DNA from 2 places in the Paenibacillus chartarius genome. Region 1 is predicted to be linked to the other one. Evidence: predicted binding sites of a transcription regulator. Region 1 holds the regulator's gene; the other holds the start of a gene.
The links. The regulator LexA, encoded in region 1, represses DNA repair genes until DNA is damaged. The targets are predictions, from matches to a motif close to CGAACATATGTTCG.
Positions count from the first base shown of each region.

Region 1 (15,987 bases):
CCTGGGTCGTCGTTCAAACCGATCGTATCGTTCGGTCCGGCGCTGGAAACGGGCAAATATTCGCCTTACTCCATGCTGACGGACGAGAAACGGTCTTACGGGAATTATTCGCCGAGCAACTACGACGGCGTGTACCGGGGCAAAGTGAGCATGACGGAGGCTGTGGCCCAATCCATCAACCAGCCGGCCGTGTGGCTCTTGAATGAAATCGGTGTGAGTAAAGGACTGGCTTTTGCGGAGAAGCTGGGCATGAAGCTGCCGGCCGAGGATAACAACCTGGCGATCGCTCTCGGCGGCTTGAGCAGAGGGGTTACGCCGCTGCAGATGGCCGCTGCCTATTCGGCGTTCGCGAATGGCGGTTATTGGTATACGCCGCATACGATTGTGAAAATATTGAACGAGAACGGCACCGAAATTGCGTCGCATAAGCCGCAGAAAAACAATGCGATGTCGGCGAAAACCGCCTACTACATGACCTTGCTGCTGCAAGGCGTCGTGCAGGGAGGGACGGGTACCGCGGCGAGACTCGACAGGCCTGTTGCGGGGAAAACCGGCACGACGCAGCTGGCGCTCAAAGGGCTGGAGAAATACAACCGCGACGTCTGGATGGTCGGATATACGCCGGAATGGTCGGCGGCCGTATGGGAAGGCTTCCTCGTAACCGACGAGAAGCATTACGTCACTGTGGGCAGCGGCGGACCGGCCGTTATTTTCAAGGAAGTGATGTCGAAGGCGCTCGCCGGCAAGCCGGCGACGTCGTTTCAGAAGCCTGCCGGCGTGCCGGATCCGGAGCAGCCGCCGAAGGCGGTCGGCGATCTCGCGGCGGTATACGATAAAGACCATAGCGGCGTCAAGCTGACATGGACGAGTGCGGGCGAGAACATGATGTATCAGTTGTACCGCAAAGGCTTGAAGGATGAGGATTTCGTGAAGCTGCTGGATTCGGCGACGACGAGCGTGATGGACGTAGCCATCCAGAAGGGCGAGACTTATCAATACGTGCTCAGCGCTATGAATACGGAAACGAATGCAACCAGCGCGAGGTCGAACGTCGTATCGGTGACGGTGCCTGCCGATGAGAATACGGTACCGCCGAACGGCGGGGAGCCCGGTAAAGATAAAGAGACGGGTGACGGAGAGTCGAGGGATAAGCCGAACGGCAAACCGGGTAACGGTACAGGAACAGGGACGGGGAATACAAGCGGTACGGGATCGGGAACCGGAGCCGGCACCGGTACGGGCGCGGGAACTGGCGCAGGAAAGGGGTCGGGAACAGGCTCCGGAACAAACACGGGAACTGACGCTGGTTCCGGATCCGGTACCGGTAAAGGTTCCGGCTCCGGAACGGGCACTGGTACAGGTACAGGTACGGGTACAGGTGCTGCTTCGGGGTCGGGTACAGGAAGTGGTACCGGCACGGGCACAGGTGACACCGGGACGTCGACGTCCGGAACAGGTACTAAAGGAACATCCGGTCAACCTACAGGCGGCAGTACGGGAACGACGAATGGAAGCGCCACGTCGGGTAATAGCGTTACCGGCGGCGCGGCTGGCGGACTCTCGGACAATCGTGCGCAAACGGGCAGTCCGTCAACGGCAACGCCATAATGATATCATATCTTACATCAGGAGGAGAGTTATCGTATGCTACGTCCACTCCATCAATCCAATGATCGCACCAGCTCCATCCGCAAGAAAAGTGTAAAGCTGCTTGCCGCGGCATTAACCGTCAGCCTTATGTTGGCTGGCTGCGGTAACAAGCCGGCGGCGGATGGCACAACGGCCGGTACCGGATCGGCAAATACGGGTTCAGCCAACGCTGGCTCGAGTTCGGCGCCCGCTGCCGAGCCGGCCAAGAAGAAGAGCTGGGACGCGCCGCCGGAAATGCAAATTGACCAAAACAAAACGTACGAAGCGGAGCTGAAGACGACCAAGGGAGATTTTACGATTCAGCTGTTCGCCAAGGACGCCCCGAAGACGGTCAACAATTTCGTGTTTTTATCCAAGCAGGGATTCTATGACGGTGTGATATTTCACCGGATCATCAAACCGTTCATGATTCAAACCGGCGACCCGGAAGGCACCGGCCGGGGCGGACCAGGCTACAAGTTCGAAGACGAGAAAACGTCCTACCAATACGAACCCGGGATCGTCGCAATGGCGAATGCGGGGAAAAATACGAACGGCAGCCAATTTTTTATTTGTACGGGCGACTCTTGTAAAAATTTAAATGCTAAACCTGACTATACGATCTTCGGTAAGGTTGTCAAAGGGATGGAGAATGTGCTGAAGATCGCGGAAACCCCGGTTAAGGTAGGTCCAAGCGGTGAGCTCAGCGCGCCGACCGAAAAGGTGACGATTAACAGCGTTAAGATTACGGAGAAGTAAGGGTGAGAGCTTAACGATGGGAAAGCCGCCGTGTTTGCTGCTGCATGGATTCACCGGGGGGACGGATGAGCTGGAGCCGCTTGCCCGGGAGCTGGAACGGTGCGGCCGAAGCTGCGTGCTGCCGCTCCTCCCGTGGAACGGACGGAAGCTCGGCGAAGGCGGGCGCGTGCATTGGAAGGATTGGGTGGAGGCGGCGGAGGAAGAGGCCCGCAATCTCGAACGGCAGCAAACGAGCTTCGATGTGGTCGGTTTCTCGATGGGCGGACTGCTGGCAGCATACATGGCGACCAAATACCGGGTTCGCAGGCTCGTGCTGCTGAACGCCGCCGTCATCTACATCAGTCCGGCTCGATTCGCCCGCGAGCTGACCATGCGGCTCCGGCAGGGCGACCGCGGTCATCTGGAGAAGATGGGCGGCACGCCGCTGCAGGCGACGTGGCAATTCACCCGGCTAGTCAAGCACATGAGGCCGGAGCTGCGCAAGGTCAAGGTTCCGACGCTCATCGCCCAAAGCGAGCTGGACCAGGTCGTGCATCCGTTCAGCGCGCGCTATGTGCATAGCAAGCTTCAAGGTCCAAAGGAGCTGCATACGTTCCCGCGGTCCAACCATCTCATTTGCCAAGGTCCGGACGCTCCGGAGCTGTTCCGGGTTGTCGAACGGTTCCTGGCAGCCGATTAATGCTTTACCCGATAGTGAAAACGGTAAGCAGGGCTGAAGCCCAGTTTTCGGTACATCCGATAGGCCGGTTCGTTATTTGCGACCACTTGCAAATACAGCCGGTCTATTTGATTTGCTGCGGCTTCGCAGCCGAGCGCGTGCATCAGCACGGTACCCAGTCCCCGACCCCGCAGCGTTTCGTCAACGGCTACATTGATGATGCCGCCCCAGCCGTCCTCGCCGACCAGCGTAGCGATCGCCGCGGGCGCATCGTTGTGCAGCAAGGTGAAGAAGCGGCTGCCTTCCGGCATGCGTTCGCATAACCCTCGGTAAAACGGCAGCCGTTCCTCCGGAAATTGCTCAAGCCGGACAAAATTGTGAATCCAAGCTTCATCCGCCCGGCTTTGGACGATGACCCGGACACGACCGGAGCCGCCACGTTTGAAATGGGTGGATTCGGCTGCCTTCTGTACGTCAGTCGTCATTGCCGTCATCACTTCGCAGGGGAACTCCTTTTCATACCCTTGAGATGCCAGTAATTCATCTAGACTTGCCGGAGAACCATCCGTCACATGAAATGTCGGCGGCAGCGAACGCTCCCGATAGAAGGCTTCGATCTCCTCAAGCCAGCCGGCCTCGCCTAATGGTCCTTCCCCGGCCGTAAGCACGCTATTCGCCCGTTTGGTGACGCCGCCGGAAGCGCGCAGAAGCCAACCTTGCCATAAAGAGCTTTCTTCCGCAGGCCATGTCCGGGCTGCGCGAGCTTCCATTTGACGTATCGACTGCAGATTCATTGTCATGATCTCATCCGCCTTCCGCTTTACAGATGAACCGGGCAAGTCCCGGCCGATTTGTCATGGAATGATTATACCATTCATTGATTTCCGTCGGCTGTTTATTTCCCGGGCGAGCGCAGGAACCGACAGCGCGGCTCGTTCACAGTCGAACGCACGCGAAAGGTGGCCGAATCATAAAGTGCGGCATTCGAACGTAAGATGGTAAATAGGTCGGCAAGCAGCGCGCATCGGCGTGTCTGCTGCTTGAATCGATAATGCGAGGTGAACGTAATGAGCGGTCGAGTCCAGCCATCGAGACAAATCAACATTGTGCTGCGGCAGCCGGAGCCGATTCAACGGCCGCTGGCCGAGCCCGAGCCGCCGCAAGCGGGGAAGCACGTGCCTACGGACGGACCGCTGTCGGACATCTTCAAAGAGCTGAACGGGATGATCGGTTTGGACAATGTGAAGAGTCTCGTCCATGAAATTTACGCCTTGCTGCAAATATCTCGGTTTCGGGCGGAGGCGGGGCTGCTTCATAACTCGCATGTCTATCATATGATTTTTAAAGGGAGTCCCGGCACCGGAAAGACGACAGTGGCACGGCTGATGGGGCGGATGTTCCACGCGCTCGGCGTGCTGAGCAAGGGACATTTTATCGAAGTGGAAAGGGCGGATCTCGTCGGGGAATATATCGGTCATACGGCGCTGAAGACGCGCGAGCTGATGAAGAAGGCGATGGGCGGGATTTTGTTCATTGACGAGGCGTACAGCTTGGCGCGCGGCGGCGAGAAGGATTTCGGCAAAGAAGCGATCGATTGCCTGGTCAAAGGCATGGAGGACAAGAAAAACGAGTTCATTCTGATCCTGGCCGGCTATTCCGAAGAGATGGAGGCATTCTTGGCGACAAACCCGGGCCTCCCTTCGCGCTTCCCGATCCAAGTCGAGTTCGAGGATTACTCGATTGAGCAGCTGGTCCAAATTTGCGAGCTGCTCGCGAAGGAACGCGAATATATGCTGCTGCCGCAAGCCATTATAAAGCTGAAGCAGCATTTGGCCGAGGAGAAGGCGGCGCAGTGGCGGGCGTTCAGCAATGCGCGGTATGTTCGCAATGTGCTGGAGAAGGCGATACGCCATCAGGCGGTACGGCTGTTAGGGACGTATACGACGAGCCCGCCCAAGCAGGAGCTGATGTCGATTCGGCCGGAGGATTTAAAGTTTAAGTAAGTGGATGCCGCTGCCTGACGGGCTGCGGTTTTTCTTTTGCTCCGGTTCTATGATAAACTTACAACGGAAGTTAACGATCGATGTTAGCTTCGGCGAAGGGGACATGTCGATGACTGCATATGATACGAACAGCAGCGTAAAGGATAGGGCGATATTGGTCAGTCTTGTGTCGACCGTTCAGAAGCGGAGCGAGGCGATGGCGGAATATTCGCTCGCGGAGCTCGTCAGCTTGGCGGAAACCGCCGGCGTTCAGGTGCTCGAGACGATGCGGCAAAATAAGGACACGCCCGATGCCCGCTGGCTGATCGGCAAAGGGAAGGTCGAGGAGCTGAAGGCTCGGCTCGACGAGCTGGGTGCGAACACGGCGATTTTCGATCAGGAGCTGTCCGGGGCGCAGGTGCGCAATTTGGAGGAAGCGCTCGATGTGAAGATTATCGATCGGACGCAGCTCATTCTCGACATTTTTGCGCAGCGTGCCAAAACCCGCGAAGGGATTATCCAGGTTGAGCTGGCTCAGCTCAGCTATTTGCTGCCGCGGCTGTCGGGACACGGCAAAAACTTGTCGCGGCTCGGCGGCGGCATCGGGACGCGCGGTCCCGGCGAAACGAAGCTGGAGACGGACCGCCGGCATATCCGCGGGCGCATTACGGACCTGAAGGCCGCTCTCAGCGAAGTTGTACGGCATCGGGTGCTGCACAGGGAGCGTCGGAAGAAGACCGGCGTGTTCCAGGTCGCGCTGGTCGGCTACACAAATGCCGGCAAATCGACTTTGCTGAAGCGTCTCACGGACGCCGATGTCTACGTGGAAAATCAGCTGTTCGCCACGCTCGATCCGACGTCGCGGACGATGGAGTTGCCGAGCGGGAAAGAGATCGTGCTGACCGATACGGTTGGATTTATTCAAAATTTGCCGCACGATCTGATCGCCGCCTTCCGTGCGACCCTGGAGGAAGCGAACGAAGCGGATCTCATTTTGCATGTCGTCGACAGCTCGTCGGATATGCGTTCCGAGCAAATGCGCGTCGTGGACGAAGTGCTCGAGGAGCTTGGCGCAAGCGGCAAAGAACGGCTGACCGTGTTTAACAAAATCGATCTCATACCCGACAGCGAAAGGGTCGATCTGCTGACGACGGGCGGCGATTTCATACGAATTAACGCTTACTCGGATACGGATTTGGAGCGGCTGCGCAACGCCATTCAAGAGAAGCTGATGGGCGACAGCAAGACGTTCCGCGTACCGGCCGACAAAGGGGATGTCATTTCCCTCGTCTATCGCATCGGCGACGTCGTATCGAATGAAGTGGACGGCGACGAGATGCGGTTCGAGGTGCGTGTTAATAAAGACGATTATGCAAAATTAGGCTACTTGCTCGCTGCGTATGACGAAGCGAAGCAAGGGGATCAGCACCGGGGAGAGAGCTGAAACAGGATGGAGCTTGGGTTTGACGTAAGGATTACTTCGTGGGCCGAGGAGGCCGAACGGCGCATCGAGCCGATGCGAAGGAAGCTTGATGCGATCGTTGATTACAACCAATGGAAGGTTATTCGGGCCTTTCAGAAGCATCGGGTAAGCGATTATCATTTCGCTTCCTCGACGGGATACGGGTACAACGACAGCGGACGGGAAACGCTCGATCTCGTCTATGCCGACGTCTTCGGTGCGGAAGCGGCGCTCGTCAGGCCGCATTTCGTATCCGGCACGCATACGATCGGCACCGCGCTGTTCGGCGTACTGCGGCCGGGCGACCGGCTGCTTTACATAACGGGGCGGCCATACGACACGCTGCATAATATTATCGGCAAGCCCGGTGAAGGGAACACAGGCTCGCTGCGCGACTTCGGCATCGAATACGACGAAGTGCCGCTGCTCGAGAACGGCGGAGTCGATTGGGAAGGTATTCGCGCCGCTTGGACGCCGAATACGAAGATGGTCGGCATTCAGCGCTCGCGCGGCTACGACTGGCGTCCGTCGTTCTCGGTTGCGCAAATCGGCGAGATGGTGCGTTTTGTAAAAGGGCTCGCGTCTGAGACGGAGTCGGAAGTCGTTACTTTTGTAGATAACTGCTATGGCGAGTTTACGGAGCGGCTGGAGCCTCCCGAAGTCGGTGCGGATCTGATTGCCGGCTCGTTGATTAAAAATCCGGGCGGCGGCATTGCTCCGTCGGGCGGATATATTGCTGGGAGAAGAGAGCTTGTGGAGCTTGCCGCATACCGGCTGACGGCACCGGGCATCGGCGGCGAAGTCGGCGCCATGCTGGGAGCGACGCGCGCGATGTTTCAAGGCTTGTTTCTGGCGCCGCATCTGGTCGGACAAGCCGTCAAGGGCTCGGTGTTCGCCGCGGCGATGTTCGAGCAGCTCGGCTTTGAGTCGCATCCGCGCTGGGAGGAGGAGCGGACCGACCTCATCCAGGCGATCCGTTTCCGCAGCGCCGAGCACTTGATCGCTTTCGTCCAGGGAATTCAGAAGGCGGCGGCCGTTGACGCGCATGTTGTTCCGGAGCCGTGGGATATGCCGGGGTACGAGTCGCCGGTCATTATGGCGGCGGGAACGTTCATTCAGGGAGGCAGTCTGGAGATGTCCGCGGATGCTCCGATACGCGAACCGTACATTGCTTATGTGCAGGGCGGATTGACCTATTCTCATTGCAAGTTCGGGATTATGACGGCCATTCAATGTTTGGTTGATCGCAATTTATTGTGAACATACCTAACATAGATTGACACTTTTGTGTCTGGTGGGTTAAAATAACATCAGGCACAATGTGTACAGGAGTGGTGAGTATGAGCGATGAAATTCGCCGCAATATGGCGCTGTTTCCGATCGGCATCGTCATGAAGCTGACGGACTTGACGGCGCGCCAAATTCGATATTACGAGCAGCACGGATTGGTGATTCCCGCACGTACGTCCGGGAATCAGCGCTTGTACTCCTTTAACGACGTGGAGCGGCTGCTCGAGATTAAAGATTTGATCGAGAAGGGCGTCAACATCGCCGGCATTAAGCAAGTGCTTCTGCCGGTTTCCAAAGATTCCGAGGACGCAACCGTGCTGACAGAGCAATCGGAATCGAAGCGCAGAGAATTGACCGACTCTCAGCTGCATAAGATGCTCAAGCAGCAGCTGTTAGGCGGAGGCAAACGCCCGGGCCAAGTATCGTTGATTCAGGGCGAGCTGACCCGCTTTTCGCGAAATAATAATATTTTACGATGAAGAGAGGAGTTTGTTGAGTGGCGCACAAAAGCAATTATACCAAGGAAGACATTCTCAGTATTGCACGTGAGCAGAACGTACGCTTTATTCGTCTGCAATTCACCGACCTGCTCGGTTCGATCAAGAACGTGGAGATTCCGGTGAGCCAGCTGCCTAAGGCGCTGGATAACAAGATGATGTTCGACGGCTCTTCGATCGAAGGCTATGTCCGGATTGAAGAATCCGATATGTATTTGTATCCGGATTTGTCGACCTGGGTCGTATTCCCTTGGACCTCCGGCAACAATAAGGTAGCCCGCTTGATCTGCGATATTTATATGCCGGACGGCCGTCCGTTCCCGGGCGACCCGCGCGGCATTCTGAAGCGTGCCTTGACTGAAGCGGAGGAAATGGGCTTCACCTCGTTCAACGTCGGTCCGGAGCCGGAGTTTTTCCTGTTCAAGACGGATGAGAAGGGGAACCCGACCTCGGAGCTTAACGACCAAGGCGGTTATTTCGACCTGGCCCCGACGGACCTCGGCGAGAACTGCCGCCGCGACATCGTGCTGACGCTGGAGGAGATGGGCTTTGAGATTGAAGCTTCCCACCACGAGGTAGCCCCGGGCCAGCATGAAATCGACTTCAAATATGAGAGCGCGATTACCGCAGCCGACCAAATCCAGACGTTCAAGCTCGTCGTCAAGACGATCGCCCGGCAGCACGGCTTGCATGCGACGTTCATGCCGAAGCCGCTGTTCGGGATGAACGGTTCCGGCATGCACTGTCACCAGTCGCTGTTTACCGGCAACGAGAATGCGTTCTATGACGAGTCCGACAAGCTGGGGCTCAGCGCGACGGCCCGCCAATATATGGCCGGTATTTTACGCCATGCGCGTGCGCTTGCAGCCATTACGAACCCGACCGTGAACTCGTATAAGCGGCTTGTGCCGGGTTATGAGGCGCCTTGCTACGTCGCTTGGTCCGCAAGCAACCGCAGCCCGATGATCCGCATTCCGGCGTCCCGCGGCTTGTCGACCCGGATCGAAGTGCGCAACCCGGATCCGGCGGCGAACCCGTACCTGGCTCTCGCTGTTATGCTCGCGGCGGGCCTGGACGGTATCCGCAACAAGATGCAGCTTCCGCCGCCGACCGACCGGAACATTTACGTGATGACGGAGGAGGAGCGCGAGGAGCAAGGTATTCCGAGCCTGCCGCTCAACCTCAAGGGCGCTCTCGAGGAGCTGCTGCGCGACGATGTGCTCTGCGATTGCCTAGGCGAGCATGCGCTGTCGCACTTCTATGAGCTGAAGGAAATCGAATGGGATATGTACCGCACGCAAGTTCATCAGTGGGAACGCGATCAGTACATGACGCTGTATTAATCCCATGATGGCTTGACATCATTGGTTTTCGAGGGATTAGAATTGGGGGCATTCAAGGGGTTGCCGGAGAATTTCCGGTCTGCCCCCGAAATGCCCCCAATATTTTATTTTTGGTGTATTTTTCAAACAGTTCGATGCTTCGGTCAACTATGTATGAAGACAGCGGATGGATCGTAAAGGTGGAGACCATTGTAAATGGAAGACTACATAAGTTCTCGCTCCCGCATGGGTGTTTGAGACGACTCCGGCGAATAAGTGACGCACTCCGCTGCTTGAACGACTCCATGTATTGCAATAGGATGGCGAGACCTTCTTCCTCGGTCAGAACGGCCATGCCGCCAGACTGCTTCTTTCGAGCTCTGCCTTCATCGCTTCCAAGCTTTTCGAGATCGTCCGCTCAATATTCACGATTGTCACAGCGTTCGCAGGGGCTTCTTCTAAGTGTTTCGGCAGAAACCACCTACGACTTTGACGAGAATGAAATTTCAAACTAAGTGCCTATGCCAATACTCGTTTTGTACCCATAAATAACCAAATAAGAAAATATAAGGTTTAACTCTATGGATTATATGGTAATATATTACATGGGGTTGTTGGCCAACTTCTTCCATATAATCTCATTCGGAGGAATACCATATGAAAATTAATAAACTTGTTATTTCATTAACTACAACATTTGCATTGCTTGTGGGCTCACAATCGGCTTTCGCCGCAACCGTCTATGACAAAGAGCCTAATGATTACCACGATGCAGCTCAGTTTTTAGGATATGGCGACTTGGCTATGGGGAAGATTAGTTCAGAAAATGATCATGATTGGTTTTACTTTCAAGCCGGAGCGAATGATGGTGGAAGAACAATGACCCTTCATCTCCAGAGTCCAGCAAACACTAAATATCTCTTCGTTATTAATAAAAACTATGGAGAACCGGTACCAGTAACTGTTTTATCTCAAGGAAGCGGAAACCCTGAGTGGGTGTCGTTTACACTTGAAGCAAACGCAAGATATAATTTTGTAGTATTTAAATCAAGTTTCTCTGGTTATGATCCGAATAATTATTATTACCTTAGCCCTTGGTTGTACTAAACGGCGTTTTAGTTCTGAACCAAGCTTTTTTCAAAGGGGCTGCGGCACGCAGCTCCTTTGAAAATTTTACGCGCTCTCGTATAAGTCATTTTTGAGTTCCATTCGTGCTTGCCGATAGTTTCGCCGTATTCTGCTCAATTGATCAGCTCATATTCTTCGATATTCATTCCTGTGCCGTCAGTCAAATGCGGCCTACGTTCGTTCCCGAACACATGTGACGCTTCAGTTCTATATGAGTGTCGATAACTCCCTCGATTTAGCTTTCATATTTTCGTAAGATTGAAACTCATATTCCATACCTGATTACCCCAAGCTCTTCAATATTCAAACTTGTCCGTGAAACTTCATAAACCCCTTGTGCCCATTCGGTAAATTTCCTGCGCCATGTCCATCCGGATTTACCTTGATTTCCGTCTTTCTTCAAATTGCCCGGTTGACTAATTGCGTTCCGGCGCTCCGTATTCAATCACATGAACCCGACGTTTTTCCTGCCTACCCGATAGCAGGGGCTGCGCCCACCCACTTCAATTTGAATCAAGCTCACCTCCCATGTATTCGCTATTCATGACAATCACCCAAGCGTAAACCACTTTCCCGAATATCATAATTATCGGAGGTGGGAATTTATGGCTAAATATGCTCATGCCGGGTCGTTTAACTTCTCTACAGCTGGAACGAAAACACTTCTTACGGTGCCGAAAGGGATTAGTGGGACTCTAGCAATTTCCAACAACAGCAGCAAATCTTTTGTACTTCTCTTAAACAACACAGTGACCATCAGTGTTCGGCCGTACGGTATCGCTCGAATTGGTTCTTTAAGCGGAGGCTTTGCTACAGCAATCGCTATCAGAACTAAGGGCGCTACAAACGGTGCTTACATTTTCCAACAAAGTTAGGGATAACAGCCCATCGGCAAGCTCGTTCATCAACGTCAATTTAAACATAGCCTGGCGCAACGCGCTGCGAAGTCCGTAGAGAAAGCTGTTCTCTACGGATTTTTTGCTAGGCATTTTGGTTCTGGTTTATTTTTCCACCTTCATAAAAGTTTGATATAATTTGGTTGAATTATTTTCCAAGGGGTGCTGAATGGCTATTTCTTTACGACGTGTATTCGTTTCATTAATAGCAATGTTGACCTTTGCAATGATCGTCACTTACGCCATCACTTGCTTTGATAAGAGTGAACTAAAGGTATCTCAAAAAATCGATGTTCATGAACAAAACAGAATAGAGCAGGAATTGAAAAAACTGGAACGGAATAAGAAAAATAATCCAAATGAAGTATTTGCCGTTGACTTTAAAGAGTTAGTTCATTTCGAATGGGATAAAATGTACATTTTCGGTCCCTACGCAGACGGCAAAGATGTAAACAATAAGCTTGGATTCCATTGGACCTCGGAAACCTTTATTAATCCAAGTGACGAAGCTCATACGATAATCTTCCTTAAGAACAATAAAATAATCAACTACGTAGAGTATTGGTCATTTTTCAAACTGAATAAGGAGATATTCTTTCCGAATGATTCCAAGTTTGAAGCAGAAATAGATACAAATTGGGTTTATTGGAAGCCTGCCAAGTAATGTCCAAACCCGCGAATGTCCAACGGTCGATCGGCTCAAATGGTAAGATGTTTATTGGCGAATTGACCATATGTTCGATTCAACGCAACTAGTCAATCCAATGGAGTCCCGGAACGTTACATGAGCTTGGCGCTGTGCCGGTGGTTTCGTACATAAACCGCACGCAAGAGCATTAGTGAGAACGCGATCGGTATATGACGCTGTATGAAACGAGATATATGTTGGAGCCTTTCGCGCCGTTCAGTGTGGTTTTTTTGCTGTGATTCAAACTTGAAATCGGAGATGCAGCGGTGATTTCCGCTTGACAGGCTATACGTAGATTGATTGCGGAAGTGCTTACATGATAAAAAATCGAGCACCTTAGCCCGATCAGGTGCTCGATCTAAGGTTCTAGCTTACTGTATCCCCGTCACGATGAGGGTTTTTCTTTTTGTCATGTTTGCAGACGACAAGAGCCTTTTGGCCGGGTTTCAGAACGACGACGATGACTTTCTTTTTGTGATCTCGTTTCATGGGAAACACCTCCTTGTAAGGAGCTATTCCAAATTATGCAGCTGAAGGCAAACGCGATTGTACACTTGTCCGGCTGAATAGCGGAATCGGCGTAATGCCGTTATAGACGAATGCGGCGATGTGTGGCAACTTGCGGGGAGATGAGAGGCTTTGTTCGTTATAGACAAGACGTCAAAAACAAAACGGCCGTCTTCCTGCGACGACCGTTCCTTCAAGCTAGTAGTCTTAATAAATTTCCCGGTACAATCCGATGACCTTGCCGAGAATGGTGACGTGGTTGAGCCGGATCGGCTCCATAGATGAATTCTCCGGCTGCAGTCGGATGTGATCGCGTTCCTTGAAGAACCGCTTCACAGTGGCCTCGTCATCGTCCGTCATGGCGACGACGATATCGCCGTTGTTCGCTGTCTGCTGCTGGCGAACAATCACGTAGTCGCCGTCATGGATGCCCGCTTCGATCATGCTCTCGCCTACAATGGTAAGCATGAACACGTTATAATCGCCGACTGTATGACTAGGAAGCGGGAAATAGTCTTCGATGTTCTCCGTTGCCAAGATCGGCACCCCGGCCGTTACTTTACCGATCAGAGGGACGCGGGCGATACCGAAGGAGAAGTCGGCTGAGGGATTGTCATCATGACCTAAAATTTCGATCGCTCTCGGCTTCGTCGGGTCGCGGCGGATCAAGCCCTTCTTCTCCAGTCGCTCCAAATGTCCATGCACGGTGGAGCTGGAGGCGAGTCCGACCGCTTCGCCGATCTCCCGGACGGAAGGCGGATACCCCTTGTCCCTTACTTCGGTCTTAATGAATTCGAGTATGGCATGCTGCCGTTGGGAAATCTTGCTCAAGTCGAAACCCTCCACTTTGGTAATTATTATCTGAAGTATAACACAGAACTCGAGTTCGTACAAACATAAGTTCGAGAAAACCATTGACTCAAACATGTGTTCGTGTTATTCTAATGCCATCAGATACGAACAAGCGTTTGGAGGTTGTTATTTTATGCAATATGCAGTTTACCAGCCGGCAGTTTCCCGTTCCAACACTTCCGAGGGTCGACATACATCGAAGTTTATACGCCGCAAGTTTTTGTTCCGATTCACGATCATGTTCGCGATCATTCTTACCGTCGTAACAATCGGCGCCATTGTGCAAGCAAACGCAGGAACAGATGGGAAGGGAACATATGTTCCGGAGGGTTCGGCTTCGGCAGCAACGAATTTAATGCAATCGCAGGCACTGGTATCGACGACGGATCAAACGGTTATTGTTGAGCAAGGAGATACGCTATGGGATATCGCACAAGAACATGCACCGAAGGGAATGGATGTTCGCTCATATATTGAACGAATCAAACGCGTAAATCAATTAAACGGAAGCTCGCTTAAGGTCGGCCAGCAGCTGCTGTTACCGTAAGAGAGGCTCTATGATCTTATTCACTCTATATAGTGAAGGGAACGCTGGGAGACCGGCGTTCCTTTTCGTTTTTTAAAGCGGCCGTAAGCTTGACAATGCCATCGGAGGGTGGCAAAGTAAGAAGCATAACATCTGCAGGAGGGCTGACAACATGGATGCGGAGCAAACCGTACAGCGAATCAACGAGCTGGCGCGCAAAGCGAAAACAGTCGGATTGACGGATGAAGAAATTGACGAGCGCAACGAGCTCCGAAGCCGATATATTCAAGCATTCAAATCCAACTTGCGTCAGCAGCTGGAATCGATTAAATTCGTAGACGAAGAGGATAAGACGAAGAGGGAGAACTGAGATGAAGCTGCAAGCGGTTTTGTTTGACTTGGACGATACGCTGCTGTGGGATGATCGCAGCGTGAAGGAGGCTTTCGAAGCGACGTGCCAAACGGCATCGCAACGAACCGGCGTCGACCCGAAGCTTCTGGAAGAAGCGGTCAGAGCGGAGGCGCGCCACTTATATGAGGGCTTCGAGACATATCCGTTTACGAAGATGATCGGCATTAATCCGTTCGAAGGACTTTGGGCGAATTTTACCGGAGGCGATCATCCGATGTTCCGGAAGCTCCAGGAGCTGGCGCCGGGATACCGAACGGCAGCTTGGACCGGGGGGCTTGCACGTCTCGGAGTGGACAACCCGGCGCTTGGCCGCGAGCTTGGCGAACAGTTCCCGAAGGAGCGCCGCGCCCGGCCGTATGTCTATGATTCGACATTCCGTGTGCTGCAGCAATTACGCGCCGACTATAAGCTGCTGCTGCTGACGAACGGGGCACCCGATTTGCAGCAGGAGAAGCTGGACGGTGTACCGGAGCTCGCGGGCTATTTCGATCATATCGTCATTTCCGGCAGCTTCGGGGAAGGAAAGCCGTCCTCGGCATTGTTCCATCACGCCTTGGGACTGCTCGGCATCTCTCCGGAGGAAGGCGTGATGATCGGCGACAAGCTGACGACGGACATTCTCGGCTCCAATCAAATCGGCATGACCAACATCTGGATCGATCACCACGACGCCGGCTCGCCGAACGGCATCATCCCGGCGGCGGACGTTATCGTACCGAAGCACAGGGTACAGCGGCTGGAAGATATTTTACCGATTATTCATTCGCTTGGTTAACAGCACTACTACAAAATATTCCTAAGAAAGAAAGACCGAAGGCTGCGGCTTCCGGTCTTTCTTTTTTGCACGGCGCAGACGCGCCGGTTTCGCACAAAAAAAGCCGATATCGGCAATTCACCGACACCGGCTAGAAGTCTCCTATTGTCTCAGTAGCTTACGCTTTTACGTACTCCGGATCGTCCACATTGTAAGCGATCCAGCCGTCCTTCTCGATAAACAGGCGAACGGCTACGATTTGACGGTTATCCATCAACGTGAAGAAGTGGTTCGTGTTCTCAGGGACGGAGATGACATCGCCGGCTTCGAGCTCAACGTCGAAATAGCCGATTTCGTCGCTCTTAATAATGAAGATGCCTTTACCTGCCGTGATGGCGCGGATTTCGTCTTCAGTATGCGTGTGCACTTGCTCAAACTTCTTAAGAAGCTCTTCGATGTTCGGCGTTTGATCGGACAAGGAGATCAAGTCCCAAATCTGGTAGCCGCGTCGTGCGGCAAGGTCCTTGATTTCTTCGTCGAACGATGCCAGAACTTCGGCTTTCTCTTCGTCGGTCAGCACGAACTTCTCGCGCAGGTGCTCGGGAAGCTTGCTCATGTCCCATCT
Region 1 covers NZ_JBHLWN010000077.1:69,201-85,187, reverse strand. The annotation lists gene ACFFK0_RS20155 (transglycosylase domain-containing protein) at 1-1,608, shown strand, start outside; gene ACFFK0_RS20150 (peptidylprolyl isomerase) at 1,645-2,388, shown strand; gene ACFFK0_RS20145 (alpha/beta hydrolase) at 2,405-3,067, shown strand; gene ACFFK0_RS20140 (GNAT family N-acetyltransferase) at 3,064-3,846, opposite strand; gene ACFFK0_RS20135 (AAA family ATPase) at 4,114-5,049, shown strand; gene hflX (GTPase HflX) at 5,153-6,472, shown strand; gene ACFFK0_RS20125 (methionine gamma-lyase family protein) at 6,479-7,750, shown strand; gene ACFFK0_RS20120 (MerR family transcriptional regulator) at 7,831-8,259, shown strand; gene glnA (type I glutamate--ammonia ligase) at 8,277-9,620, shown strand; gene ACFFK0_RS20110 (hypothetical protein) at 10,257-10,706, shown strand; gene ACFFK0_RS20105 (hypothetical protein) at 11,333-11,602, shown strand; gene ACFFK0_RS20100 (hypothetical protein) at 11,793-12,287, shown strand; gene ACFFK0_RS20095 (hypothetical protein) at 12,678-12,800, opposite strand; gene lexA (transcriptional repressor LexA) at 13,026-13,649, opposite strand; gene ACFFK0_RS20085 (LysM peptidoglycan-binding domain-containing protein) at 13,804-14,217, shown strand; gene ACFFK0_RS20080 (DUF896 domain-containing protein) at 14,369-14,566, shown strand; gene ACFFK0_RS20075 (HAD family hydrolase) at 14,568-15,383, shown strand; gene mtnD (acireductone dioxygenase) at 15,541-15,987, opposite strand, start outside.

Region 2 (15,987 bases), on a different contig from region 1:
TGAAGCCAAGAAAAAGCAAAAATTAGCGATAACCCCAAAACAAAATATCCATTAAATGGGAAACGTGTCTATTTTCTGATGCTCTCAATTTTTTGGGTTTTGAACGAGAAAACCAACTGTAAAATTTTTCAATAATTAAGGTTTCGTGTGTTCTGTGAGGTTTCTTGCAACGCTAGTGGAAAATAAGTAGATATTCGGAATAAACCAAGGAGCTAAGCGGCCTGTTCTCGCTTAGCTTCTTGGTTTTTGGCGTCCACCGAAGCCTTCTTACTCAGATTATGGGCAAGGGAAAGCAAACCGACCTCCAGATTTACTTTTGGCAAGCCTCGAAGCAGGAATCTTTTGAAGCCTAGGTTGTTCTTCATATCACCAAACACGGGCTCTGGCTCGATCATGCGCCGGACGGCCAGGGCATAACCTTCTTCGCTACGGAGTTTTTCACTGGCTTTGTAGTGTTGACGACACGAACGAGATGATTAGCAGGAATGTCCTCCTCTAAATCCATTGGCAAGCAAAGTTGGTCCATGGTATATTGAATGTACAAAGAAACCGTTCCCTTCGTAAATGGTGGGTGGTACTTCCATTTTACCAAGGAACGGTTTCTTTTTGTTGTACAAAATGAAAAGAGGCTGCCCTCAGTCATCTACGATGACTTTTGGGACAGCCCCTTGAATAGTTCAAAGGTCATCTTGTATATCAAACATTGAAGAAGAATCCGGTATTCATTTAACTCCATGGTTCAGAAGCAATTCTTTGATTTGTGAAGCGATATCCAGGTCTGAAATACTGTTCACTCTATCCAAGAGAGCTGTGCCATCCGGAAAAGTTACTTGTACATTGGCCCCGGCATCTAACAAATACTCTACAGTGCGTACTGTTTCCGTTGTATATTTTAAGAAAGTTGGAGTCAGAGCTGCAAGAAGAGGCGTATATCCGTCTGCTGACTGAACGTTTGGATCTGCCCCCTTAGTTAAAAGCCTCTTTACAAGCTCAGACTGACCTTTTGTCACCAGAAGGCTTAACGCTGTAGTTCCGTCATTTGCTTTTGTCGTTACATTCGCGCCGGCTTCAATGAGGAGGTTGATTTGATCGATTCCATACGAACAAGCGTACATTAGCGCAGTATAGCCGGTTGCATTATCTTGAATGTTCACATTGACATTTCGTTTTAATATAAAGGGAAGAAGATAACTGCGGTCGTCATTACTATATGGGACCGACCATTTCATGAAGTCGATCAGCAAAAATTCGTTTACCGTAGATGGTAGTGCGTCAAGGATGTCTTGTATTTTATCTTGGTCCTGAGCTTTACCAGCCAAAAAGAGTGCATCAATTGTACTTTTTAAGGCTGGGTGTACATCATGGATAGTTAATTTCACGCTTGAAAAATTTGTTACATCTCCTGTGCCGCGGATGTTAATTGTGTTAAGGCCTTGATCGTATTCATCGGTAATGATAGCAGTGCCCAGTAATTGATTGTTTTGATCCAAAAAATCTAAAGTGGCATTCACATAGGATCGTTCCGAAGCGTTCAAAGTTAGTTGTCCGGTAACTTTGGTTGAATTCATTTGGACATCAAAAGGAGCTGCAAGTAAGTTCGCAACGGCAATACTGGTATTATTTTTATCAGTAATGGCGGTATTCCCATATGCTAGAAGGATAGATTGACGATTATCGTCATATGCAATGCTGATCCCGGTATTTTCAGCGATATAACGAATAGGTACATAGGCATGACCGTTTACGTTTAATAGCTGGTATTGAGGATCCAGTGATTTTTCTTTCCCATTAATTAAGATCTTTGCAGGGAAAACGAAAGCCTGAATAGCGTCAGAAGCATATGCGGCTGTGGTAGCTGTTAAGGAAACCCCAAACATGAAGCCGACTAGTATCTTTTTCAATCCGTTGCCTCCTAATATTTTCTGTAACTAGTACCATTATTTTATATTCCAGTATTAAAATAGACTCTGTTATAGATCAAATGTTGCGGTCTTGATTAATTTTTTGGTTTTAGCGCTGAATAGCTTATACGAAACCAGTATGGGTATTTCCGAACAAACAACAAACCGAGATCTCCGAAAGGGAAACCTCGGTTTAAGAGATATGGAATCGCATTGAAGCAATCTTTCGCTCTACCATACAATCCAGTGATCCAGGATGAAAGCTGTCGATTGTCTACGATTGAGGGGGGAGTTTACCACTTCTGTTTTGAGGAACCTTTCCTACTGGTAATCATGTCAATAAAACCCGAATAGTCTGGAATGCTGTCCATTTCGTAATTAATAATAGCCTTGATCACTTTCTCTGATATGATCTGTTCTAAGTCATAACGTTCTTGCGGCTTTACCCTGCTACAAGCCTTTTTAATAGCTGGCTGAAACATGGTTATAATTTCCCCCAGCGATTCGCGGTCGCCATGTTTGGCTCTTTGCACAAGTTCAAATAAATCAGTTTCAGCCATCTTTCTTACGCACCTCATCTTTAAGGGCCGTTAAGAGGTCCACAATCGACGTATTCAGCGTATCCAATTTTTTCTCAAATCGAGTGAGCAGGTAGACGGTAATGACAATGGGGAAACCTAAGTTAGAAATACTGTTTGTCACTAGACTTAATGTTTGCGTATCGTCCATTAGTTTAGTTCACTTCCTTTCGATAGCCGCTCATAACAACATGTGGATGATTGCCTTTGGCAAGGCGCTGCCTCATCTTTATCAGTGCAGTCTTTCTAGTTTTTGTAATGGCTTGTTGAGAGACGCAAAGCAGGTTTGCTATCTCCGTATCTAATTGGCATAAAGAGTAAGACAAGGTAATAACCAATTTTTGCTTGTCCGTTAATCGGGTGAATGCATCATACAGGGATTCATCCTCAATAGATTCATGAAAGAGGTATGGGTCGTTTAGAAGCGGAGAGTCTCTGATAACGGAGTTCGAAATGCAATGCATGAGTTCACCGAATGTAGCGTCGCCTTCCTCATCCAATGGTTTATCAAATACGAGAAGTAACCGATTCTCATCGCGGGTACGTTTGCGTTGTATGTCAATGTTGCAAAAACGGATCAACGAGCATAAATACTTTGTAAAACGGACTCGAAAGAAATACCGACTGAAGGTTGACTCCAACTGAGAGCAATTCTCTTCTGATGGGTCTAGAAGGACTTGAGCAAGTAAAGCAAGATGTCCCTTAACATGAAAAAAGCCTTGAATTACGGGGTTTTGAAAAATAACTTCATTCTGCTTTACATACGACATGACGGCCGTGCGTTCTTCTGGTGTTTGTAATTCCTTGACCTGTAACTGTAACTGCATGGGTTCCCCCTCCTTGTAACAATCAATCTCTATATAAAGTGGGGATATTTTCTATTTTAACAACCTAAATGTAATTTTAATAATACACAAGAACATTTGTTCGTGTATTTGGTAAAAAAACAGAGATCCTAAAAATCGACCTCAATTTTGTATTATATATCATAGGATTATGTCAGAAAAGTAGTTGAATTTTAAAAAATTAATAAGGAGGGGTTCTGCACTAGTTAGTTACAAACACTTTATAACTTAGAACATGTTAACGAGGTGAACTAAACTATGAAATCCAAATTTGATCGACTCTTTATCATAAATAGTGAGTTTCAACAATTGTCGAACCGGATTCAAGAATGTGACCCTAAGATCGATCATTGTACGAGCGAATTGGAGAAATGTATCTCGCAAAATTGAAAGAACTAAAACCAAGCCGAGCTTTCCGAGAGAATCATGATTTGGTGTTCTAGAAACAGAAACAACCCCGGACCGCATTGTGTGCGGAGCCGGGTTGTTTTGATAATGTATGTCTAATTATTTGTACTCGACTATAAATTTTGTAGGAAACTTTGTACTATTATCAACGGTATGCGACTTGGTCTCGCTACTATTACCAGACGAGTACTCAATCACGTCAGGTCGAACAAGCTTCACGAAATATCGGCCGGGTTGAATCATATCTCCACCTGTTCCACGTTGATTCCACGGGATTTTTACTGAGTATCCTGTCTTCTCCTTTATTGGGCCAGTAATGGTCGGTAGTTGGTAACTGTATACAAGGTCCTTAGGTTGATTATCTTCAGTTGCGGTATACACTTCGAATTTCATATCAATAGGTTTACGTTAATGGCGGAAGTACTTGTATTGTAAAAGCGAACGGTAAAAGGATTGTACTTGTCAATTGGTAGTATCCCATTAAAGTTAAAGGGAGGGGCGAAAGACAGAACCATCGGAGGACCGTTACTAGATGAGATCCCTTGGGGTTCAAACTTCAATATATCATGAAGTATCACCTTATAAGATGCCGCGGTACCCTCAAAAGTGCAGTAAGACTGAAACGTACGGGTTTCCCCTGCTTTCATCGGCGATGATTCCTGGCGATCAATGTATACATAATCAGATGTTCCCAAAACCGCCTCATTGCGATCGAGAACTTAAAGTTTTCCATTCAAGTCTTTGTTCGCATGAATTGTCCCTGAGATCAGATTATTTGTTCCATTTTGATCCCAAGTGTTTACCTGCGTCAGTGTCACAAAACCATCTGCATCAGAAATGGCCAGGTTATTTGTATTAGAACCTGTATTATCATAAATATTAATACGGTTCACCCCATTTGTTGCATCAGAGCCGGGTATAAACTCCATTCCAGTGCTGCCAATGAAAATTCGGAAATTTTTGGACACCCCGAAATTGTTTTTCACGGGCAGATAAATGATCATTTGTTGTCCGTAATTTCCATCGAGTGGACCTGTAAAGTTACATCGATCGCTTGGAGCATCGTCCCAAATCATTACACGGTCGTTACCGAAGAATGTATCATCTGCCGAGCCAACAGTATAGGCAATACCGTTTTGGCTATCGGTCGGAGCAATTGGGTCGAAAACGAATGTGTTGTAAAATGCTCCTCCGTGGCCGCGGGAGTGGGCAGCAGACGTCTGGGCATACTGGTAAGCACCACCAGAGTTAGAGATATAAGCAAGGTCAATAAACGTAGCAGTTTGCGGGAACTCTAGTTGAGGTATTATTACCCCGGAAGTAAGCTGCCCATGCGTCCGAGTCCGTTAGACCAACACCATTGGTTAAGCCGTAATTAGAAGAAGATACAATGATGTCGAAATTGTTCGGATTATGAATAAGTAGGCAGTAGTAGATGGTCTGTGCTACGCCGTTCTTCATGACTGCGTTCTCGTGCCACAGATATACTTGACCATCACCAGTTAGAGTCGATTTGTTTAGAAAGCAGCCCTCATCCGCTGTATGGCTATATTCCACCTTTTCCGGATTGTCGGAGAAAAACAAATACCCGCCGCCAAATGTTACCGAACTGTTTCCTTTAGGTGCAAAATAGGGATTCCGCGATACTTTTGGACTTCCGCTAAGAACTGTAGGCATATCGTACACCCTCTATCAACGATTTAGTTGAAGTGAGGAGGGTTAAAGCCGAGGGACAACCCCATGTCCTCTAACTTTACTCACTTACACTATATTAAAGTGCTAGATGAATGAATCTACACAACCGAATGTGCAGAATTAATATACTTTCCTCAAGCCATGTATTCAATTTAAGCTCGTAAGGATGAAATGCCCCCTAGTACCGGTACCAAGCGATTTTGCATAACAAACTCCCAGATGATGAATTTAACTTTCCCACCTTTTATTCACTACAAACTCATAGAACGTCCTCGCGGCTGCGGTCAGATACCTCTCCGTGCTTCTCGACACACCGGTCGTTACCGTACAGTGGGGCTCGGTAATTTTCAGAACATGCAGGCGATCCTTAAGGATATCGGAGAACTTGTCCCAAAGGTGCTTGGGGATGAAAGAGATGCCCAGCCCGAGACTGACCATTTCCCCTATCACCACCGAATCGTTGCCCTCGAATAAGATATCGGGTGCGAAGCCCGCATGTACGCAAAGCTGCTCCAGCCCGTTCAGCGCATAGTAACCGTTGCTGGGACTAATAAACTTTTCATGCTTAACCTCTATCAGTCTGATTTCGTGACGATGAACGAAGCGTTCTTCTCGGGGCACCAGCAGCAGAAGCTCTTCCGTAAAAATAGGTTGCCACTCGATACCCGGGCCTTCCACTGGCTCGGAGGTTATGCACATATCGACCAAGCCTTTGTCCAGCAGCTCGTACATCGTCATGTCCCTTTGCAAATATTGGCGCACCCGAATATCGGGATGTTGGCGCAGGAAGGAAGACAGCAAGCTCGGAAAAATGCTGATGTTCGTGGTTGCGATGGAGACGGCCCCCGCGTGCAGCCGGGCCATGTCGGTAATCTTTTTCTTGGCTTGATCCAGCTCGGAGAACGACCGTTCCAGGTGGGCGAGAAATACTTCGCCATAGGCATTAAGGCGAATATGACGACCCATGCGGTCAAATAAAGGAACGCCGATATCCTCTTCCAAGCGGGAAATCGTCCGGCTGAGAGCCGGCTGGGTAATATTGAGCTCCTCGGCGGCTTGCGTCATATGCTCCAATCGTGCGACGGTTTGAAAATATCGAAGCTGCTGCAGCTCCACAAGTTTCACCTCATTTATTAACTTAATGTAATAAATATATGATTTATTATACATTGGATGTCATCATTAATCCCGATTATGATATAGACATACAACTTAGCAGGCAGTGGCAAGTAATTGATGTTAGCTGTGGTGGGCAAAATCAGGTAAGTACCTATGCTGGAGAGGAGTATTCTTATGGAAACTGCAACGGTCATCCCCCAACCGAAAACGTATGGTGTCCTCGGGAATCTGCCTTTGATCGACAAGGACTCGCCCACGTTATCCTTCTGTAAGCTCGCTGACGAGTTCGGGCCGATCTATCGGTTAGACATCTTGGGAAGATCCATTATTATCGTTTCCGGCCCCGATTTGGTGGCTGAGCTCAGCGACGAGTCGCGGTTTGACAAGTCGATCGGCCATTTAATGAAAGTGCGCGATTTTGCCGGGGACGGTTTGTTCACTAGCCTGACGGAGGAGCCGAACTGGAAAAAGGCGCATAACATTCTGATGCCGGCCTTCAGCCAGCAAGCGATGAAGGGCTACCACGCCATGATGGTGGACATCGCCGTGCAGCTGGTTCAGAAGTGGGCCCGGCTCAATCCGGACGAAAGCATCGACGTGCCTGATGACATGACGCGGCTGACGCTCGATACGATCGGCTTGTGCGGGTTCAATTACCGTTTCAATAGCTACTACAGAGAAACGCCGAATCCGTTCATCGTAAGCATGGTCCGCGCCCTGGACGAGGCGATGCATTACGGCACCCGGCTGCCGATTCAGAACATGCTGATGTTCAAAACCAAAAATCAATACGAGCGCGACATTCAATCGATGTTCTCGCTCGTTGATAAAATTATTGCGGAGCGCAAAGGGGCCGGAGACCGCGGGGAGACGGATTTGCTCGCGCGGATGCTGAGCGCCAAAGACCCCGAAACCGGGGAGCCGCTGGACGATGAAAATATTCGTTATCAGATTATTACGTTCTTGATCGCCGGCCATGAAACGACAAGCGGTCTGCTGTCGTTTACGCTGTACTTCTTGTTGAAGCACCCTGAGGTGCTGGCCAAGGCTTATGCCGAAGTGGATGAGGTGCTGACGGATGCGGTACCGACATACGAACAAGTTCTGAAGCTGAAATATATCCGAATGATCCTGAACGAATCGCTTCGCTTGTGGCCGACCGCGCCTCAATTTGCCGTGTTTGCCAAGGAAGACACGACGATCGGAGGAAAATATCCGATTAAGAAGGGTGAAGGAGCCGCCGTTATTTTACCCCAGCTTCACCGGGACCGGGGGGCATGGGGGGAGGATGCCGAGCAATTCCGTCCGGAACGGTTCGAAGACCCGGCCAAGGTACCGAACCATGCGTACAAACCGTTCGGGAACGGTCAGCGGGCTTGTATTGGCATGCAGTTCGCCCTTCACGAAGCGACGCTGGTGCTCGGGATGATTCTTCAGCAGTTCCAATTGATTGACCATACGAATTACCGGTTGAAGGTAAAGCAAACGTTGACGCTGAAACCGGATGAGTTTACATTGCGGGTTCAGTTAAGAGAGAAGAAAGCTGCCCCTGCGTTTGCGCCGAAGACGGAAGCTGTAGCAGCAGCTTCCGCTGCGGCTGCGCCAAGTCAGCATCAAACCCGGCAAGCCTCCATCATCGGTGTAAATAATAGACCCTTGCTCGTCCTATACGGCTCCAATATGGGAACGGCCGAGCGGATTGCCAGAGAGCTGGCGGATATGGCCCGGTTGCACGGCATCCGCAGCGAAGCGGCCGCTTTGAACGACCGGCTGGGCCAGCTGCCGAAGGAAGGGGCCGTCATCATCGTCACCTCGTCCTATAACGGTAAACCGCCAAGCAATGCGCGCCAGTTCGTGCAATGGCTGGAGCAGGTCGGACCGGGCGAGCTGAGCGGAGTGCGCTATTCCGTATTCGGCTGCGGCGACCACAACTGGGCGGCGACGTACCAAGACGTGCCGCGGTTCATCGACGAGAAGCTTGCCGAGAAAGGTGCTGCAAGGTTCTCGCCGCGAGGTGAAGCCGATGCGAGCGGGGACTTCGAGAAGCAGCTCGAAGACTGGAAACGGCAAATGTGGGACGATGCGATGCACACGTTCGGCCTCAAGCTGAACGCCAATGCGGAGAAGGAACGGAGCACATTGACCATGCAGCTGGTCAGCGGGCTGGCGGAAGCCCCTCTTGCTGATTCGTACGAGGCGGTTCGCGCGGCGGTCGCGGTCAACCGCGAGCTGCAGCACGCCTCCAGCGAACGAAGCACAAGGCATATCGAAATTGAACTGCCGGAAGGGGTTACGTATCGGGAAGGCGATCATCTCGGGGTGTTTCCCGGCAACAGCAAAGAGAACGTCGACCGCATTCTGAAGCGGTTCGGCTTGCATGGTCAGGATCAGGTGATCCTGACGGCGAGCGGCGTCAGCGCTTCCCATCTGCCGCTCGGCCGGGCAGTTTCGCTTGCTGCTATTCTTCGCCACAGCGTAGAGGTGCAGGAGGCAGCAACCCGTGCACAAATACGCGAGGTTGCCGCTTATACGGTATGTCCTCCGCACAAACGCGAATTGGAAGCTTTATTGGAGGAGGGAGCGTACGAGGAGCAGATTTTGCGGAAGAGAGTTTCCATGCTGGATCTTATCGAGAAGTACGAAGCCTGCGAAATACCGTTCGAGAAGTTCCTGGAGCTGCTGCCGCCGCTGAAACCGAGATACTATTCGATATCCAGCTCGCCGCGGATGAACGAAGGACGCGCCAGCATTACGGTTGGTGTCGTACGCGGCCAGTCTTGGAGCGGGAAGGGCGAATACCGCGGGGTCGCTTCGAATTACTTGGCCGAGCGCGCGGCGGGGGAGGACATCGTCATGTTCGTCCGTACGCCGGAATCCGGCTTCCAGCTGCCCGATAATCCGGAGACGCCGATCATCATGGTAGGCCCGGGTACGGGGATAGCGCCTTTCCGAGGCTTCCTGCAGGCGCGCGCGAAGCTGAAGCAGGAAGGAGCCGCTCTAGGGGAAGCTCATCTCTACTATGGCTGCAGGAACGAGGCGGACTTCCTCTACCGCGAAGAGCTGGAGCAATATGCGAGAGATGGGGTCGTTACCCTGCATACGGCATTTTCCCGGGCGGATGGTGTGCCGAAAACGTACGTGCAGCATCTTATGGCGGGCCACGCGGCGGAGCTGATCCGCATTCTGGACGGCGGCGGACGGCTGTACGTATGCGGTGACGGCACCCGGATGGCGCCGGATGTAGAAAGCGAGCTGCAGAAAGCTTATATGCAAGTCCATGGGGCCGACCGGCAAGCGGCCGAACAATGGCTGCAGCAGCTTCAATCGAATGGAAGCTATGCGAAGGATGTTTGGACGGGGATGTAATACGAGGGGGCTGCTTGGTCAAGCGGCCCCCTTTTGGATGTTCCTTTTGCGAAATAGAGGTTTCCGAAACCGTAATTTTGCTCGGGAATGGCTGGCATGCAAGTTTAGAGGACGCGGGATAGATCCCTCGAAATCCGCTATTTTGCGGGAGAGCGGGTAGATCCCCAGAATAGGGGCTTCGGAATCCTTTATACATCAGCGAAGCAGGCAAGCCTGTCATCGGGGGCATTGCATAGGCGGGCTTGAGGGGATCGATGAAAAGGAAGTCGGCGTGGAGGGCGGGGATATGCGGGTTCGCGCGAGAAATTTGAAGAAGCCAGGTCAGCCTCGATCTTGGACGCATGGGGGCTATGAGTGCCTGCTTCCTGGCCACTTGCCGTCGCTTTCTGCTGCTCCAGTTGTTTATTCCCGTAAACGGTCGAACACTTCGGCAGGTTGAGACTTCGATAATTCCACGTTTATCTTCAACAACGAGAGAAGCTCTTCCAACTCGCCGCGTGTGACGGGCCGGGCCGAATCGATTAATTCGTAGCCGAATCGCCCGTTCACTTCAACCGTTGCGGTGCGTAAGTCGGAGATTCGGGAGATACCCTTTTGGCGTATTCTCATTTCAAGCTGATCCTCGGTCAAGCGCAGCTTCCGCAGCTGCTTCGTTTGAATTTGACCGTCCTTGACAACCATGGTGGGCTTGCCGATCAAAAGCCTTTCAACAAAGGGGATGTGAAGCGCCAGCTTTTGAAAGACCACCATAATAAGAACGAATATTCCGATGCAAGCAACCGTTTGCCATATATCATTTTCGGCTACGGCATGTCCAATAATGGTTCCGATCGATAATATCGTAACCATCTCTAAAGGGGTCATTTCGGCAATGATTTTTTTTCCTGCAATTCTCAAGAGAATGAAGCCGGAAATGATCATGACGATCGCTTCATAAACGAAAGTAAACAAGGTCCCTTCGCCACATCCTTTTTACTTTCCAAATGATTTGCTTTTCATTATGTCCCGATTTATTCATCATTAGACTATTGGGAACGCCGGGGTGGGGAGTAAGTTTATCTTTAGGCTGTTGGCTCTTATCGGACAAAAATTTCGTCATTTATAATGAGCGTGAAACCGGCGAAGGGAGATGTAGGGTTTTCATGCTCAACAAAAAATTAATACTGAAAAGCAAGACGAGAATTCGGCTGGCACAGACCCATGTCCATGAGTTCACAGGCAGCACGAAATTAGCGGAAGAAGGGGAGGATCGCCACAACCACCGGTTTGCAGGGGTAACAGGAGAAGCCATCCCTTTCGGGAAAAGTCATATTCATGAAATTGACTTGTCTCGGACCGATTTCGTAGACCATTTCCACAAGCTTAAAAAAATTCGTACCGGTCCGGCCATTCCGGTCGGTAACGGTAAGCATGTTCACTTTGTTACAGGGAAAACCACGTTAAATGAAGGTCACAGGCATCCATTTAACTTTGCAACGTTGATTCAGAAGCCGCTTGTTTGAACGTCCTCACAATGATAGAAATGACACCGTCATGGTCTCCCTTCTGTTAATAGCCCAAACAGGCACCGGCCTCTATGGCCGGCGCCTGTTCGATGTGCGGGATCAGCTAACTTTGAAAATCGCGACCGACTTATTCAGCTCCATCGCCAGATGTGCCAGCGATTGGGAGGTCGAAGCGGTTTCTTGACTGCTGGCCGCTGCTTCCTCGGTACTAGCGGAAATCTTCTCAATCGAGCTCAGTACTTCCGTCGATTGTGCGGCTTGCTCCTCGCAGGCGGCGGCGATTTCCGCCACCTTATGGGCGGTTTCATTCACGACTGACAAGATCGTCTGGAACGCTTCGCCCGATTTCTTCGAAGCAGTCGTCCCTTCGCCAACGGCGTCCACGCTAAGCTTCGTATTATTTTGCATGCCGGTAATAATGGCGGTAATTTGCTTGGTCGCTTCGCTGCTTCGTTCCGCCAGCTTACGCACCTCATCGGCGACGACGGCAAACCCTCTTCCTTGTTCGCCGGCCCGTGCCGCCTCGATCGCGGCATTCAAGGCAAGCAAGTTCGTCTGCTCCGAAATATCGTCAATGACGCCAATGATTTCTCCGATTTTGTTGGAATCCTCGGCGAGCAATGTCATCTGGCGATTGATCGAATTCATTCCCTGAATCGAGTGTTCTACAACCTTGCCGCCTTCCTGCGCCATCATCATCGTTTTGTTGGACAGCTCGGATGCCTGCTCCGCGCTTTCCGCGACGGAATTGATGGCTGCGGACAATTCCTTGAACAGCTCGTTGATCGACTGCGCCTCCTGAGCCTGAACGCTGCTGCCCGTAGCGATCTCCTCGGAGCTTGCCGAGATTTGCTCTGCTGCCGCGGAGACGTTCTCTGCCGACGAGAGGATGCCGCCAACGGTTGATTTCAAGCTGTTTACCGTGTTGTTGAGCGCATTCGCCAGACGGCCGATTTCATCCTTCGAATCGATATCCGTCGTTTCCCGCAAATCGCCGTCCGCCACCTTGTCCAAAATTCCGAGCACCCGGTTCAGCGGACGAGAGATTGACCTTGCGATCGCATAGCCGAAGCTGATGCTGAGCAGCAGCGCTGCAATGACGATGGCAATCGTAATATTTCGCGTCGATGCGAAGGACGCAGCGTTTTCTTCGTTCGACTTCTCCGCTGTCCGCGTATTATAGTCGATCAAATTCGTCAAGATGTCTCTTCTTTGATTGCTTAACGTGTCCAGCTTATTGACAAAGACGGAATACGCTTCGGTGTTTTTGTTCTGAAAAGCGAGGTCCATGACTTCTTTGCGGGCTTCTTTGTATCTTGTAACAACCTGGGTGTATTTGGCGACGTTGTCCTTTTCCTCAGGGTCCAGCTGAGTGTTTTGATAATCGCTCATCAGCGTGTCCGATTCTGCAACCAGCTTCTCGATTTCTTCGTTCAGCTCTTTATTTTTGGAGTCGTTCGTAGTTATCATTAACTCAAGAATGGCGGATTCACTCTTTAATGTGTTGATTTGGATTTTGCTTAGCGCCTTGACCGGCGTCAGCTGTTCCTTGTACATCGCATCGGCATCGGCGTTCATTTCCGCCATCCCCCGGTAACCGAGAATACCGACCACGATCAGTGAAACGACGCTGATCACGATCAACAAATTGATTTTGACACCGACCTTAAGATTTTTGAATAAGCCCATTGCATGATTCCTCCGATGGTTGTGATGGGTAGTGAGCGGTTTCCTGAACCTATGTACTCCAATCGGCATGCTGCCGAGAAACAAAAAAATGCCCTAACCATTAGGGCAGTCTTGCGCTGTTGTCCCCCCCAATTGGCAACCCGGCTGCCTTAGCGCAATTGCCGTAGGCCCGAAGTTTTGCGTCCCCGTCTTTCGGCGGGTTTGCCTTTTCAGCTGGTTCGTCACATTTCGACATTATTTGATATATAATGTAATAATAACATGTTTTATGTCGATTTAAAGTAAAATTTTTTCTGGAAAAATGAGTCTGAATGAAACATCGAACATAAATGCTGAAAGTCCTTGAGAGTCCCCAGGCAGGTGATCGAGAAGCAAACTCTCGAAGAGCCAACCCCGGTGGAAGCATATCGAAATAATAAACCGGCCTCACATCCGTAAGGCCGGTTTCGTCAGAAATATTTACTTCGCAAGGTGGTTCACAATTTGGCTTAAGCCTGTGGTAATCGGCGTAACCGGCCGGCCGAGCAGCTTTTCGAAGTCGCTGCTTTCGATCTCCAGCGCGCCATCCCGAATCCCTTGCTGGATACCGACAAGAATCGGGATGACGAAATCGGGCACGCCCGCTCCCTTCAGCATGTCTGCATAAGCGGCGTCATCGATCTGATGGACAGGCACTTCCTTGTTTACCACCGTACCAAGAGCAGCCGCGAGTTGTTCCTGGGTCAACAGCTTGCCTGAGAGCTCGTAGATCGTATTGTCGTGTCCGCTGCCCGCGAGTACGGCTGCAGCCGCCTCCGCGTAATCCTGCTGCAGAGCCCAACCGACTTTCCCCGATCCTGCGGAAGTGACCCACGGCGCTCCTGCAAGCACACCCTTTATGCTGCCGAGCTCGTTCTCCAGGTACCAGTTGTTACGCAAGAACGAGTAGGGGATGCCTGTCTTGACGATGGCTTCTTCGGTCACTCGGTGCACGGGAGCCAGGAAAATCGTGCTCTCGCCCGCATTCGCCAAGCTGGTATAAGCAATAAATTTCACTCCGGCACGCGCGGCGGCGGCAACAGCATCGGTATGCTGCCGTATTCTCGTTTCGTTATCGCCGTCGGCGGAGATGATCAGCAAGCGATCGATGCCCGCGAAGGCCGTATCCAAAGTTTCCGGGCTGTCGAAATCTCCATACCGAACGTCTACTCCTTGTGCGCGCAAGCCCTCCGCTTTATTCGGATTCCGCACGCTGACGGCAAGCCGATCCGCGGGTACGGATTTTAATAATGCTTCAACGACCTTCGACCCCAAATTTCCTGTTGCGCCTGTGACTAGCAGTTTCATTGAAATACCTCCTAGTAAGATAATGTTGTAACAGATCATGTTATAACATAAATGGTTACAACGTGTATAAAATAAAAGCCCATCAAGAGCTCTCATTTATTTGAATCGCGATATCAGCTGGCTCAAAGTCGTCTGCTGCAGCTTGGTTTCCATAGCGGACTGGGCTTCCATCAATTCGGATTGAAGAGACTGCTCGATATTCCGCCCGACAAGGCATTGCGGATTCGGATTTTCATGCAAACGGAATAACTGGTTCTCTTCAATGACCTGGACCGCGCGGTAAATATCAAGCAGCGTAATATGCTCGGGACTCTTGAGCAGGGAAGCGCCGCCCACACCGGGCCGGACCTCCACGAAACCCGCCTTCTTCAGCATTCCCATGATTCTCCTGATGATAACGGGATTCGTATTGACGCTGCCCGCAATGAAATCTCCGGTACAATCGTCCGGGCTAACCGCAATCAAGGAGAGAATGTGAACGGCAATCGAGAATCGCGTGCTGATTTGTTTCATTTGCAACACCACCGTTGTAACCATTTTAGTTACTACCCCAAGCAATGTCAATGATCATTTTGCCGAGCTGCGCTTGCAGGAATGCTGCCATCTTTGTACGAAATTGCGATTATCGGTTCCGTTCCTGCCGGCGCCAGTGCGGCACTGTTTGCCGACAAAATGGGCAAGAGGACGCTGTTGATCGAGAACGACAAAGGTATGACCAGACGGGCTTGGTTTGAAACCTGCTATGCGATTATGGAAATCAGCGGACCGGATATGGTCGATTTGGGGTGAAGGACCCTTGCAGTAGGATAGAGGGAAGGTTTAAGAATCCTTATATGGAACTATTTACAAAAGATGGAACGACATGAAACAATGAAATGGTTCCTTCCGTAAGGGAACAGTACCTAAAAAGGAGTCGAAACGATGCTGCAATCCAAATGGTATTCGCTGCTCATTCTGCTTATTGTGCCGCTGATTGGTGCTTACTTCGCCGCCATCCACCCCGCTCCCGACCATGTCTACCACCAATTGTCCACCTGGCTGCTGATTCATCTGCTGTTTCCATTCGTGTTTGTGTCGCTTACGGCCTCCTTTTTTTACTTGAACCGGAACGTGGAGCGGTTGTCTGCCCATATGGCTAGATGGGGAGCCGGTATTTTCCTGTTATTTTACGTGATCTTCGAGGTGGCTACCGGGATTGGGACGGGGCTTGTGGTGCTCGGGGGAAGCAAAGTGCCCGGGCTGGACAGTAAATCCGTCGATGCGGTCGCGCAGGCGTATTTCTTCGAGATGCAGTACGGGCCGCTCTCCGCTACGGCGATGATCGCCGGGGGCGGCTGGATCGTCGCCTTGCTGGCAACCGTCGTCACTGTTACCCAGACGAAGCACGCCAAGCCGGTGCTTGCCATTGCGTGTCTTCTGGCCGTAACGTATACGATTGCCGGCATCGTCGTCAGCGATATCTCCTATCGTACCCATGTGACGGATTATCCGGAATGGGCGCTTCCGGTCATCGGCGGGATGTTTCTGCTGTTTTTCATTGCGATCGGTATTGCCG
Region 2 covers NZ_JBHLWN010000016.1:150-16,136, forward strand. The annotation lists partial or broken gene ACFFK0_RS02790 (transposase) at 213-446, opposite strand; gene ACFFK0_RS02795 (ankyrin repeat domain-containing protein) at 723-1,901, opposite strand; gene ACFFK0_RS02800 (helix-turn-helix domain-containing protein) at 2,195-2,461, opposite strand; gene ACFFK0_RS02805 (YvrJ family protein) at 2,454-2,630, opposite strand; gene ACFFK0_RS02810 (sigma-70 RNA polymerase sigma factor region 4 domain-containing protein) at 2,635-3,306, opposite strand; gene ACFFK0_RS02815 (hypothetical protein) at 4,452-4,808, opposite strand; gene ACFFK0_RS02820 (LysR family transcriptional regulator) at 5,656-6,543, opposite strand; gene ACFFK0_RS02825 (bifunctional cytochrome P450/NADPH--P450 reductase) at 6,721-9,912, shown strand; gene ACFFK0_RS02830 (DUF421 domain-containing protein) at 10,315-10,833, opposite strand; gene ACFFK0_RS02835 (YmaF family protein) at 11,055-11,414, shown strand; gene ACFFK0_RS02840 (methyl-accepting chemotaxis protein) at 11,517-13,106, opposite strand; cyclic di-GMP riboswitch class I at 13,238-13,322, opposite strand; gene ACFFK0_RS02845 (SDR family oxidoreductase) at 13,566-14,432, opposite strand; gene ACFFK0_RS02850 (Rrf2 family transcriptional regulator) at 14,529-14,945, opposite strand; partial or broken gene ACFFK0_RS02855 (pyridine nucleotide-disulfide oxidoreductase) at 15,039-15,218, shown strand; gene ACFFK0_RS02860 (hypothetical protein) at 15,354-15,987, shown strand, end outside.
Region 2: the regulator LexA is predicted to act here: its motif matches at 3,396-3,409, upstream of ACFFK0_RS02810 (sigma-70 RNA polymerase sigma factor region 4 domain-containing protein).